Regions from separate parts of the Pedococcus sp. P1_H8 genome, predicted to be linked through region 3. Evidence: riboswitches for the same ligand, from Rfam matches in the RefSeq annotation. Region 3 holds a riboswitch; each other region holds the start of a gene.
The links. A riboswitch is a leader RNA that binds a small molecule or an ion and turns the genes downstream of it on or off. The one in region 3 is predicted to bind S-adenosylmethionine.
Positions count from the first base shown of each region.

Region 1: another riboswitch for S-adenosylmethionine. It lies ahead of AC1DYG_RS10900 (aminotransferase class V-fold PLP-dependent enzyme); the one in region 3 lies ahead of ssuE (NADPH-dependent FMN reductase).
Region 2: another riboswitch for S-adenosylmethionine. It lies ahead of AC1DYG_RS16775 (bifunctional o-acetylhomoserine/o-acetylserine sulfhydrylase); the one in region 3 lies ahead of ssuE (NADPH-dependent FMN reductase).

Region 1 covers NZ_JBFUCP010000006.1:247,201-250,436, forward strand. Annotated here, with positions in the region: gene AC1DYG_RS10895 (ribonuclease J) at 1-78, shown strand, start outside; gene AC1DYG_RS10900 (aminotransferase class V-fold PLP-dependent enzyme) at 222-1,631, opposite strand; SAM riboswitch class IV at 1,675-1,787, opposite strand; gene AC1DYG_RS10905 (FtsK/SpoIIIE family DNA translocase) at 2,266-3,236, shown strand, end outside.
Region 2 covers NZ_JBFUCP010000012.1:54,943-58,178, reverse strand. Annotated here, with positions in the region: gene AC1DYG_RS16780 (hypothetical protein) at 1-4, opposite strand, end outside; gene AC1DYG_RS16775 (bifunctional o-acetylhomoserine/o-acetylserine sulfhydrylase) at 98-1,417, opposite strand; SAM riboswitch class IV at 1,576-1,690, opposite strand; gene AC1DYG_RS16770 (hypothetical protein) at 1,780-3,033, opposite strand; gene AC1DYG_RS16765 (hypothetical protein) at 3,030-3,236, opposite strand, start outside.
Region 3 covers NZ_JBFUCP010000003.1:102,127-105,362, reverse strand. Annotated here, with positions in the region: tRNA gene AC1DYG_RS03985 (tRNA-Phe) at 118-194, opposite strand; gene AC1DYG_RS03980 (NADP-dependent oxidoreductase) at 365-1,291, shown strand; SAM riboswitch class IV at 1,459-1,573, shown strand; gene ssuE (NADPH-dependent FMN reductase) at 1,794-2,369, shown strand; gene AC1DYG_RS03970 (ABC transporter substrate-binding protein) at 2,369-3,236, shown strand, end outside.

The DNA.
Region 1 (3,236 bases), on a different contig from region 3:
CGCCGGGCGATCGGCGGTTGGGTCGGCGGCAAGATCCGCCGCCGCCCGATGATCATCCCGGTCGTCATCCAGGCCTGACCTGCGCCGGCTTCACCCAACAAGGTTGCGCTTCACCCGAGAACCGTTCCCGGGTGAAGCACCCCTTTATCGGGTAACCCGATAAAGGGGTGGCGGGTGGGGTGTGAGCTGCCAGCCAACGGCGGGGTATGCCGCGGGGTCGGCTACCAGGGGCGGGCGAGGTCGAGCGCCCGCGGGTCGCCGACGGGCAACCAGCCCTGCGGACCGTTGACGTACTCGGCGCGAGGCCCGTGCTCGGCGAGCTCGGCCACGGCCGAGAGCAACCGCTCGACGTGCTCCGCGGTCGTGGCCAGCCCGACGCTGGCCCGGACGGCGGTCGTGGAGCCCACGGCATAGGGGTCGTCGAGCAGGGCGTCGACGCACAGGTGCGCGCAGAACTTGCCGTCCCGGACGCCGATGCCGTGCTCGGCCGACAGGGCCGCGGACACCAGGGACGAGTCCACCCCGTCGATGGTGAAGGTCGCCACAGCGACCCGCTCGTGGTCGGGACTGAAGAGCGAGTAGGTCTGCACACCGTCGATGGCGGACAGGCCCTCCAGCAGGCGTGCGCCCAGCGCGCGCTCGTGCTCCTCGACGGCGTCGGAGTGCGCGCGCAGGGCGTGGCACGCCGCCGCCAGGGCGATGGCGCCGATGACGTTGGGACTGCCCCCCTCGTGGCGGGCGGCCCCCTGCTGCCATACGACACCGCGCTCGGTCACCGACTTGGTGGCGCCGCCGCCGGCGAGGTAGGGCGCCGCAGCGTCGAGCCAGTCGACCCGACCCGCCAGGACTCCCGTGCCGAACGGTGCGTAGAGCTTGTGGCCGGAGAGCACGGCGTAGTCGACGCCGAGGTCGTCGAGGTCGACCGGGCGGTGCGGTGCGTACTGGGCGGCGTCGAGGACGACCCTCGCACCGGCCTGCCGGGCGATGGCGGCCAGCTCCCGGACGGGCCAGATCTCCCCGGTGACGTTGGAGGCACCGGCCAGCACGACCAGGCGGTGCCGGCCGGGGTGGTCGCGGAGTGCGGTGCGCAGAAGGGCCCTCGCGTCGCTGACGCTGCCGGGAACCGGAAGCCGGTGGGTCCGGTTCGTCGGCCAGGGCAGCAGTGCGGCGTGGTGCTCGGACTCGAAGACGAAGACCTGCGTGTGTCGTGGCAGACAGCGAGCCAGGAGGTTGAACGAGTCGGTGCTGTTGCGGGTGAAGACGACCTCGTCGCCCTCACGTGCCCCGACGAACGCCCGCACCTCGGCCCGCGCCTGCTCGTACCACGCCGAGGTCACCCGGGAGGCCCAGCCGTTGCCCCGGTGGACCGAGGAGTAGGTCCGCAGCGCGGTGTCGACTGCCTTCTTGACGCTCACCAGCGCCGGCGTCGACGCGGCGTGGTCGAAGTTGGCATAGTCGACGGCGCCGTCCACCGTCGGCACGAGCAGCGACTCGGACACCACTGCGGGCAGCGGGCCGACCTCGCCCAGGGAACCGGCGTCGGGGACGGGGCGCAGGTGGCTCTGGGTGCGGGCGTGCGCCAGGGGCGCGCTCCGACGAAAGGCGGGTGGCGGGGTGCTCGCGATCGACATGGGGTACAGCTCCTGGTCCGGGTGGGACCCGAGAGAGCTCCCGAGTCCGCGCTTGCCGGCTGCGGGTGCAGTCGGCCCGGTCGTCACCCGGAGCACCCCACCGCGGAGGAGGGTTGCTGGTCAGCAAGCCGGGGCTTCGCGCTGACACTCATGACCTGTCGTCGAGGGTAGCGGCACGTGCCCAGCGCGATCCAGCACCCGGGCGGGGTTCCCGCGATCTGAGATGGATCCGCGGTCTGCGGTCTGCGGCGTGGAACGGCCGGGCGGCCTTGGCCGAGCGGTCTGGCGGGGTGGGTCGGCACCGCCGTCCCCGCGCGACCTTTTTTCCCCCTGGGTGCGCGCCTGTGCCGACGACCATTCCTGGTCGTCGGCGAGGCCGGAAGGGACACATTGCCCGGCCGTGGAACGCGTGTGACGCGTGTGTCCGGTGTGACCTTCGCGTAGCCTGCGGATCATGGCGACACGTCCGTCCACACCAGCACGATCAACAGCAGGGTCGCGCTCATCCGGGGGCCGGGGCACCGCAACACGCCCCGCCAACCGCAAGAGCAGCGCACCCCGCAAGTCCCCTGCCCGCGGCAAGACCAGCGGGGGCGGACTGCCCCTGCCCCTGCGCGCCGTCCGAGGGACCTGGATGGGCATGGCACACGTTGCCGGGGGAGCCGTGCGCAGAGTGGGCAGCAGCGCTCGCGAGCTCGAGCCCGAGCACCGCCGCGACGGGATCGGCTTCGCCCTCATCGGCCTGTCGATCGTCGTGGCGGCCCGCGAGTGGTGGGCCTTCGAGGGTGCGATCGGCGACGTGATCCACGCGATCGTGGCGGGCACCTTCGGGCGGGTGGCGTATGCCGTGCCGCTCGCCCTGCTCTTCCTCGGCATCCGTCTCCTGCGGGCACCGCAGGACGACTCGGCCAACTCACGTATCGGCGTCGGTCTCGGCGCACTCGCCTTCGCTGCCTCCGGACTGGCGCACGTCGCCGCCGGGGTTCCCGTTCCGCCGCAGGGCGCCGACGGAATGCGCGACGGCGGCGGCATCATCGGCTTCCTCGCCTCCAGCCCGCTGAAGGCGGCGGTGTCGGTCTACGGCACCGTGCCGATCCTGTTGATGCTCGGCTTCTTCGGCCTCCTGGTCATGACCGCGACGCCGCTGCACCTGGTCCCGACCCGACTCTCCGAGCTGCGCGACCACCTCCTGCACCGTGGGGCTGTCGACCCCGGCACCGATGGGCTCACCGACGCGGTCGAGGACAAGCCCAAGCGTCGTCGCCGGGTGATCGACCCGGAGGGTCCCCTCGAGGGGGACGAGGCGTTCGAGCAGGCCGCCCTCGTGGCACCCGACGGTCGGCGGTTCCGCCCGGGCGAGAAGCGCCCGACCTCGCCCGGCGTGCTGGCCCCCTCGGCGACCGCCGAAACCACCTCGCCCGTCAAGGGTCCGGCCATCGAGGTCAAGGCCGCCCTCGAGGCGCCGCCGACGACCCCGTTGCCGCAGCGCGTCGAGCAGCTCGCCCTGGCCGGCGACATCACCTACACGTTGCCCGACAACGCGATCCTCGAGCCCGGCTCACCGCACAAGACCCGCAGCGCCGCCAACGACCGGGTGGTCGAGTC
Region 2 (3,236 bases), on a different contig from region 3:
CCATGGCCCCAGTATCCTCCCGCGGCCGCCGACTGACACCTGCATCCGACGGGTTCGCTCCGACGCAGGTGTCAGCCAGTCAGCTCGGCCAGTCACCTCAGGCGCTCTTGGCGGCGATGAACCCCTGCTCGAGGTCGGCGAGGATGTCGTCGATGTGCTCGATGCCCACGGCGAGGCGCACCAGCCCGGGCGTCACCCCTGCCTTCAGACGGTCGCCGTCCGGACCCTGCGAGTGAGTCGTGGAGGCCGGGTGGATCGCGAGCGAACGCACGTCACCGATGTTGGCGACGTGGCTGTGCAGGACCAGTGACTCGACGAACCGGCGTCCCGCTTCGACACCCCCGGCGATCTCGAACGCCAGCACCGCCCCAGCGCCCCGTGGCGTGTACTTGGTCGCCTTCTCGTGGGACTCGTGGTCGGGCAGTGACGCCCAGACGACCTGCTCGACCTGCTCGTGCGCCTGCAGGAACGCGGCCACCTTGTGGGTGTTCTCCAGGTGCCGCTCGATGCGCAGGCTCAGCGTCTCGATGCCCTGGGCGATGAGGAACGCGTTGAACGGTGAGATCGCCGGCCCCAGGTCGCGGAGCAGCTGGACGCGCGCCTTGAGGATGAACGCCAGGTTGGCGCCGAGGGCACTCCCCACGCCGAGGTCCCGCGCGAACACCAGCCCGTGGTAGCTCTCCTCGGGCGTGTTGTAGTTGGGGAACTTCTCCGGGTCGGCCCCGAAGTCGAACGTCCCTCCGTCGACGATCACCCCGGCGATCGAGGTGCCGTGACCACCGAGGTACTTGGTGGCGGAGTGCAGGACGATGTCGGCGCCCCACTCCAGCGGGCGGATGAGGTAGGGCGTGGCGATCGTGTTGTCCACGACGAGCGGCACACCGGCCTCGTGGGCGACGGCCGCGACTCCCTCGATGTCGAGCACCTCCGACTTCGGGTTGGAGATGGTCTCGCCGAAGAACAGCTTGGTGTTGGGCCGGACGGCTGCCCTCCACGACTCCAGGTCGTTCGGGTCCTCGACGAAGCCCACCTCGATCCCGAACTTGGGGAGGGTGTGCTTGAGCAGGTTGAAGGTGCCGCCGTACAGGCTCGGGCTCGCCACGACGTGGTCCCCCGCCTCGGCGATGTTGAGGATGGCCAGGGTCTCGGCAGCCTGGCCCGAGGCGACGAGCAGCGCCCCGACGCCGCCCTCGAGCGACGCGACGCGCTGCTCGACGGCGTCCTGGGTCGGGTTCATGATGCGCGTGTAGATGTTGCCGAACTCCTTGAGGGCAAACAGGTTTGCCGCGTGCTCGGTGTCCTTGAAGACGTATGACGTCGTCTGGTAGATCGGCAGCGCGCGAGCGCCTGTCGCGGAATCCGGCTCTTGTCCGACGTGGACCTGGCGGGTCTCGAACGACCAGTTGGTGGAACTCATCTCGGTGTCCTTCACTCTCGTATGCCGCGTGACGCGGCTCGGGGGCCCGTCGCCGGCGGAGTGGGTGGTCGAGGAGCCCGTGAAGGGAAGGTCCGTCATCCCCAAGGTCTTGTGATCACTGACGCCACCGCCGGAACGGTGCGGGACACGTGGTGGGTCTCCCGCGCTTGCGGACGGCAACGGCGCCGCCCGCCAGGTCTTCACCCGGGGCACCCCACCGCGGAGGAGGGTTGCCGGCCAGCGAGCCGGGGCATGTCGCTGGCACTCATGACCTGGCCCGAGGCTACGCCGCGGAGGTGAGCGGGCGGCATACCCATCTCTCATCGCGGACGCAGCGTCCTGGTGGCCACGGGCGGCCTGAGTCAGCGGCCGCCGGGGCGGTTGTCGGGGTCCGGGGCGGGGCCACGCGCGGCGGAGGCGTCGCGCGCCTGCATCGCCTCGTCCGTCTCATGCCGGAGGTACAGGTCGCGCCCGGTGCCGACCGCCCCCAGACCGGCCGTGGTCGCCTCGGCGGCAAGGCCGGTCACGAACATCGTCCGTGAGCGGGCGGGGTCACCGGTGACCAGGGCGAGGTCGTCGAGCCACTTGTTGCGCACCAGGACTCGTGCGCGTTCCCTGACCTGCTCGGCCGCCCAGTGCGCCGTCGCGGTCGGCGAGCCCGGTGAGCGGGTGGCGCGGAACATGCGGCCGCCGGGCTTGGGGTCGGCTCGACCGGCGCGACGCAGCTCCTCGGCCGTCGCGAGCCGGAGCCGTTGGGCGGTGTCATGGCGCAGCAGGCGTCGCGCTGTCCTCGTGCGGCCGACGAGAGCCGCGGGGTTCGTCGCCAGCGCGCCCCGCTTGAGCACCGCGGACGCCGGGCCGGTGGCCGACGTCGCGGCGCCCAGGGCGATGTCGCCCCAGTCCCCGTCGCCGTAGCCGACCTTGACCAGGACGTCTGCTGTCACCTCGAGGCCGTCGCAGACCTCGGCGACCACGCCCAGCGCCTTGGCCGGCGGCGTGGGAGCCATGGCCACGGCTCCCGTCGCGCTCCCCAGGGCACCGGCCGCGCGACTCAGTCCGGTCAGGGAGTCGTAGAGCCGTGAGTCGTCGAGCCCGTCCTGGACGAGCCGGTGCAGCACGGTGGCGCACCGGCGGTCCGCCTCGGCGAACCGCTCCCAGGCCGCCGCGTGGCGGCGTTCGGCGAGCTGGACGAGCTCGAGCTGCTCGATCTCCTTGCGGTGCAGGTCTGCGGCGACGACGCGCTGCGCTAGGTCGGCGCTCTCCTGCGCCGCCACCCGCCGGTTGCCGAGGGTGACGGCGAGCTGCCAAGCCTCCGCGTGCGTCGTCACCGCCCAGGAGGCGTCGTGCTGCGCCTGCGACAGCGCCGCGCCGAGCGGACGCAGGGCCACCGCGGAGACCGCGTAGCGACGTCCGACCGAGACGAGTAGCGAGGACGCCGTGCGAGATCGAGCGGCGAAGGCGGCACCCCCGGGACCCGACCAGGTGGCCCTGCTCGGGTCGCCGAGGCCCCGCAGCGTGCCCGCCAGGGCCAGCAGCAGCTCGCCCTGCCCTGCCAGTCGGTCGGCCAGCGCACGCACCGTGCCGGGATCGCCGGGAAGCGGCCGCAGGATCGTCATCCGCCACCGCCCGGGAAGGCGGCTGCGCTCCCGCTCTCGACCTCGGCGTACAACCGCCCGGCGAGAGCGGTCGCGGCGGCCAGGTCCTCGAGCTCGCGTCCGAGTGACTGGCGTTGGTGCTCGAAGTCGCCGAGCACGGAGGCGAGCGCCCCCGCGCTGTCGCCGGGGCCCAACGCCCAGGTCTGCTCGGAGCCGCGCAGCGC
Region 3 (3,236 bases):
CGATTGTTGCGGCTCCCCAGCACCGGTGCAGGCTAATCGCAACGTGCCCTCCGCCACCCCCTTTTCTCCCCACACATAAACCCCCCCGGTCAGCGTGGTGCTGACCTGCGGCTCTCGTGGTGGCCAGGGGCGGGGTCGAACCGCCGACCTTCCGATTTTCAGTCGGACGCTCGTACCAACTGAGCTACCTGGCCGTGGGTGCAGGTGTGTGGTGCCACTGCGATCCCGAACATGCGATCGCGGCGGTCTCGTGCCGAAGCCCGGGGGACCGTCGCGACTGCAGGATCATAGCCGATCCGTGCTGCCCGCTCACAACCGGCTGCAATCGCGGAATAGCCGCGTGTGCAACCAAGTTGCGTCCCCCATGAAGGCAATCACCTTCGCCGAGTACGGCGACCCCGACATCCTCCAGCTCTCCGACCTCCCCGACCCCAAGGTCGGCCCGGGTGAGGTGCTGATCCGCGTCCGCAGCGCGGCCGTGAACCCCGTCGACTGGAAGGTCCTCAAGGGCTACCTCGACGGCCTCATGGTCGTGGAGTTCCCCGCGATCCCCGGCTGGGACGTCTCCGGAGTCGTCGAGGCGGTCGGCCCAGACACCCCCGAGTGGGCCGTCGGCGACCACGTGATCGCCTACGCCCGCAAGGACTGGGTGCAGGGCGGCACCTTCGCCGAGCTCGTCACCGCGCCGGTTCGCACCGTCGCGCGCAAGCCGAAGTCGCTCGACTGGCACCAGGCGGCGGGCCTCCCGCTCGCCGGCCTCACGGCATACCAGCTGCTGGCTCGGCTGGGGATCAAGGACGGCGAGACCGTCCTCGTGCACGCCGCCGCCGGTGGCGTCGGCCTCTTCGCCGTCCAGATCGCCCGCGCCCTCGGCGCGCGCGTGATCGGCACCGCCTCCGAGGGCAACCACGAGTTCCTGCGCGGGCTGGGTGCCGAGCCCGTGACGTATGGCGCTGGGCTGGCCGAGCGCGTGCGTGATCTCTCGCCCGACGGCGTGGACGTCGTGGCCGACTTCGTGGGCGGCGTCCTGGACGTGACGCAGGCGGTCCTCGCCGACGGTGGCCGGCACGGGTCGATTGCCGACGGCACCGTCGCCGCGGCGGGTGGGCTGGCGGCCTGGGTGCGACCCGACGCGGAGGACCTGACGGCGCTGGGTGACCTGGCCGACGCCGGGAGGCTGACCGTCCCGGTGGCCGAGGTGTTCGCGCTCGCGGATGCGGCGAAGGCGTTCGAGCTCAGCCAGACCGGGCACGTCCGCGGCAAGATCGCCATCGAGGTCAGCACCGATTGAGGTTGTGTGCCTGAGGTTGAGCTCTGACTCCGCCTCAGGCACACAACTGCTCGAAAAGAGCGCCCGCGCAACGGATTCCGTGCGTGGGCGCCCTTCGTCGTCCCAGCATGCGAGAGGCATATCCTACTTATTTGATAGGTAATGAAGGAACCGCTACCTTCGACGCAGGTCATGAGTTCCAGTGACAAGCCCCGGCTCACTGGACGGCAACCCTCCCACTCGCGGTGGGGTGCTCCGGGTGAAGACCTGGCGGCAGTCGAGCGACTGTCGCAAGCGCGAGGCTCTCGAGCCTCATCCGAGGACGGAAACCCATGAAGGACAACGGATCCAGGCAGGCAGCCGCTCGCTCCTGCCGACCCGTCCTGCGCAGGCACATCGACCTGCTCAGGGTTTCCAGCGCGCTCTGTCAACACTGACGCTCCTCCTCGAAACCCATTCTCCTGCAACGGTTCTGCGCCTCGGCGCGGGACCGGCGATGCCTCTTGCCCGAAAGGATCCACCCATGGCTGTCATTGCCACGATCTCCAGCAGTCCCTCCCTCTCCTCCAAGACCGACGCCGTCCTCTCCGACATCGCCAGACAGCTCCAACGCGCCGGCCACGTCGTCGTCCCGATCGTGCTGCGGGACCTACCCGCCGGCCCACTCCTGCGTGGCGACGCCCACGACCCCGAGGTGGCCCGCGCCGTGGCTGCCCTCGAGGCGGCGGACGCGGTCGTCGTCTCCACCCCGGTCTACAAGGCGGCCTACGGCGGCCTGCTCAAGACGTTCCTCGACCTGCTGCCGCAGTTCGCGCTGCGCGGCAAGGTCGTCCTGCCCGTGGCCACCGGCGGCACGTCCGCGCACGTGCTGGTCGTCGACTACGCCCTCCGGCCCGTCCTGGCGAGCCTGTCCCCGAGCAGCATCACCCCGGGCTGGTTCGTCCTGGCCGACCACGTGAGGCTCGTCGACGGGGGTGAGGCACTCCTCGACGAGGCTGCCCGGCGGCCGCTGCAGGAGGTCACGACCGTCTTCCTCGACACGGTGGCGGGCCGCTCCCTGGTCACCGCGGGCGCCGGGCTCCGTGAGGCGGTGGCCTGATGCGCACGATTCGTCGCTCCTTCACCGCGAGCCGGGCCCTGGTCGCCTCGCTGGCCGCAGCGCTCCCACTCGTCCTGGCGTCCGGCTGCTCGCTCCCGTCGAGCGAGGCCAGCAGCTCAGCCAAGGACAAGGGGCCGGTGACCATTCGCTACCAGGGGTGGGCCAACTCGGTGTCGCTGCCTGAACTCGCCTCCGACCTGGGCTACTTCCCCACCCTCAAGCTCAACTGGGTCGGCAACACCACCAGCGGTCCCCAGGACATCCAGTCCGCGGCCACGGGGCAGACCGACTTCGGCGGCGCGTTCTCCGGCGCCGTGGTCAAGCTGATCACCGCAGGGGCTCCCGTCAAGGCCGTGGTCAACTACTACGGCGAGGACGCCAAGTCGTTCAACGGGTTCTACGTCAAGAACGACAGCCCGATCCGGACCCCGCACGACCTCATCGGGAAGAAGATCGCCGTCAACACCCTGGGGGCGCACGCCGAGGCGGTGATCGACACCTACCTGAAGAAGAACGGGCTCACGCCGGCCCAGATCAAGCAGGTGCAGCTCGTCCCGCTTCCCCCCAACGACACCGAGCTGGCCGTGCGCCGTGGGCAGGTCGACGTGGGCACCCTGTCCGGGGTCCTGCAGGACCACGCCATCGCCACGGGAGGCCTGCGGTCGCTGTTCAGCGACTACGAGCTGTTCGGGGCCTTCAACGGTGGGCAGTACGTCCTGCGCGAGGACTTCATCGCCCAGCACCCCGCGGCGGCGAAGGAGTTCGTCACCGGGGTCGCCAAGGCGATCGAGTGGGAGCGCACGAGCCCTCGCGAGACGGTCATCGCGCGGTTCACCACGATCATCGAGAAGCGAGGTCGCAACGAGA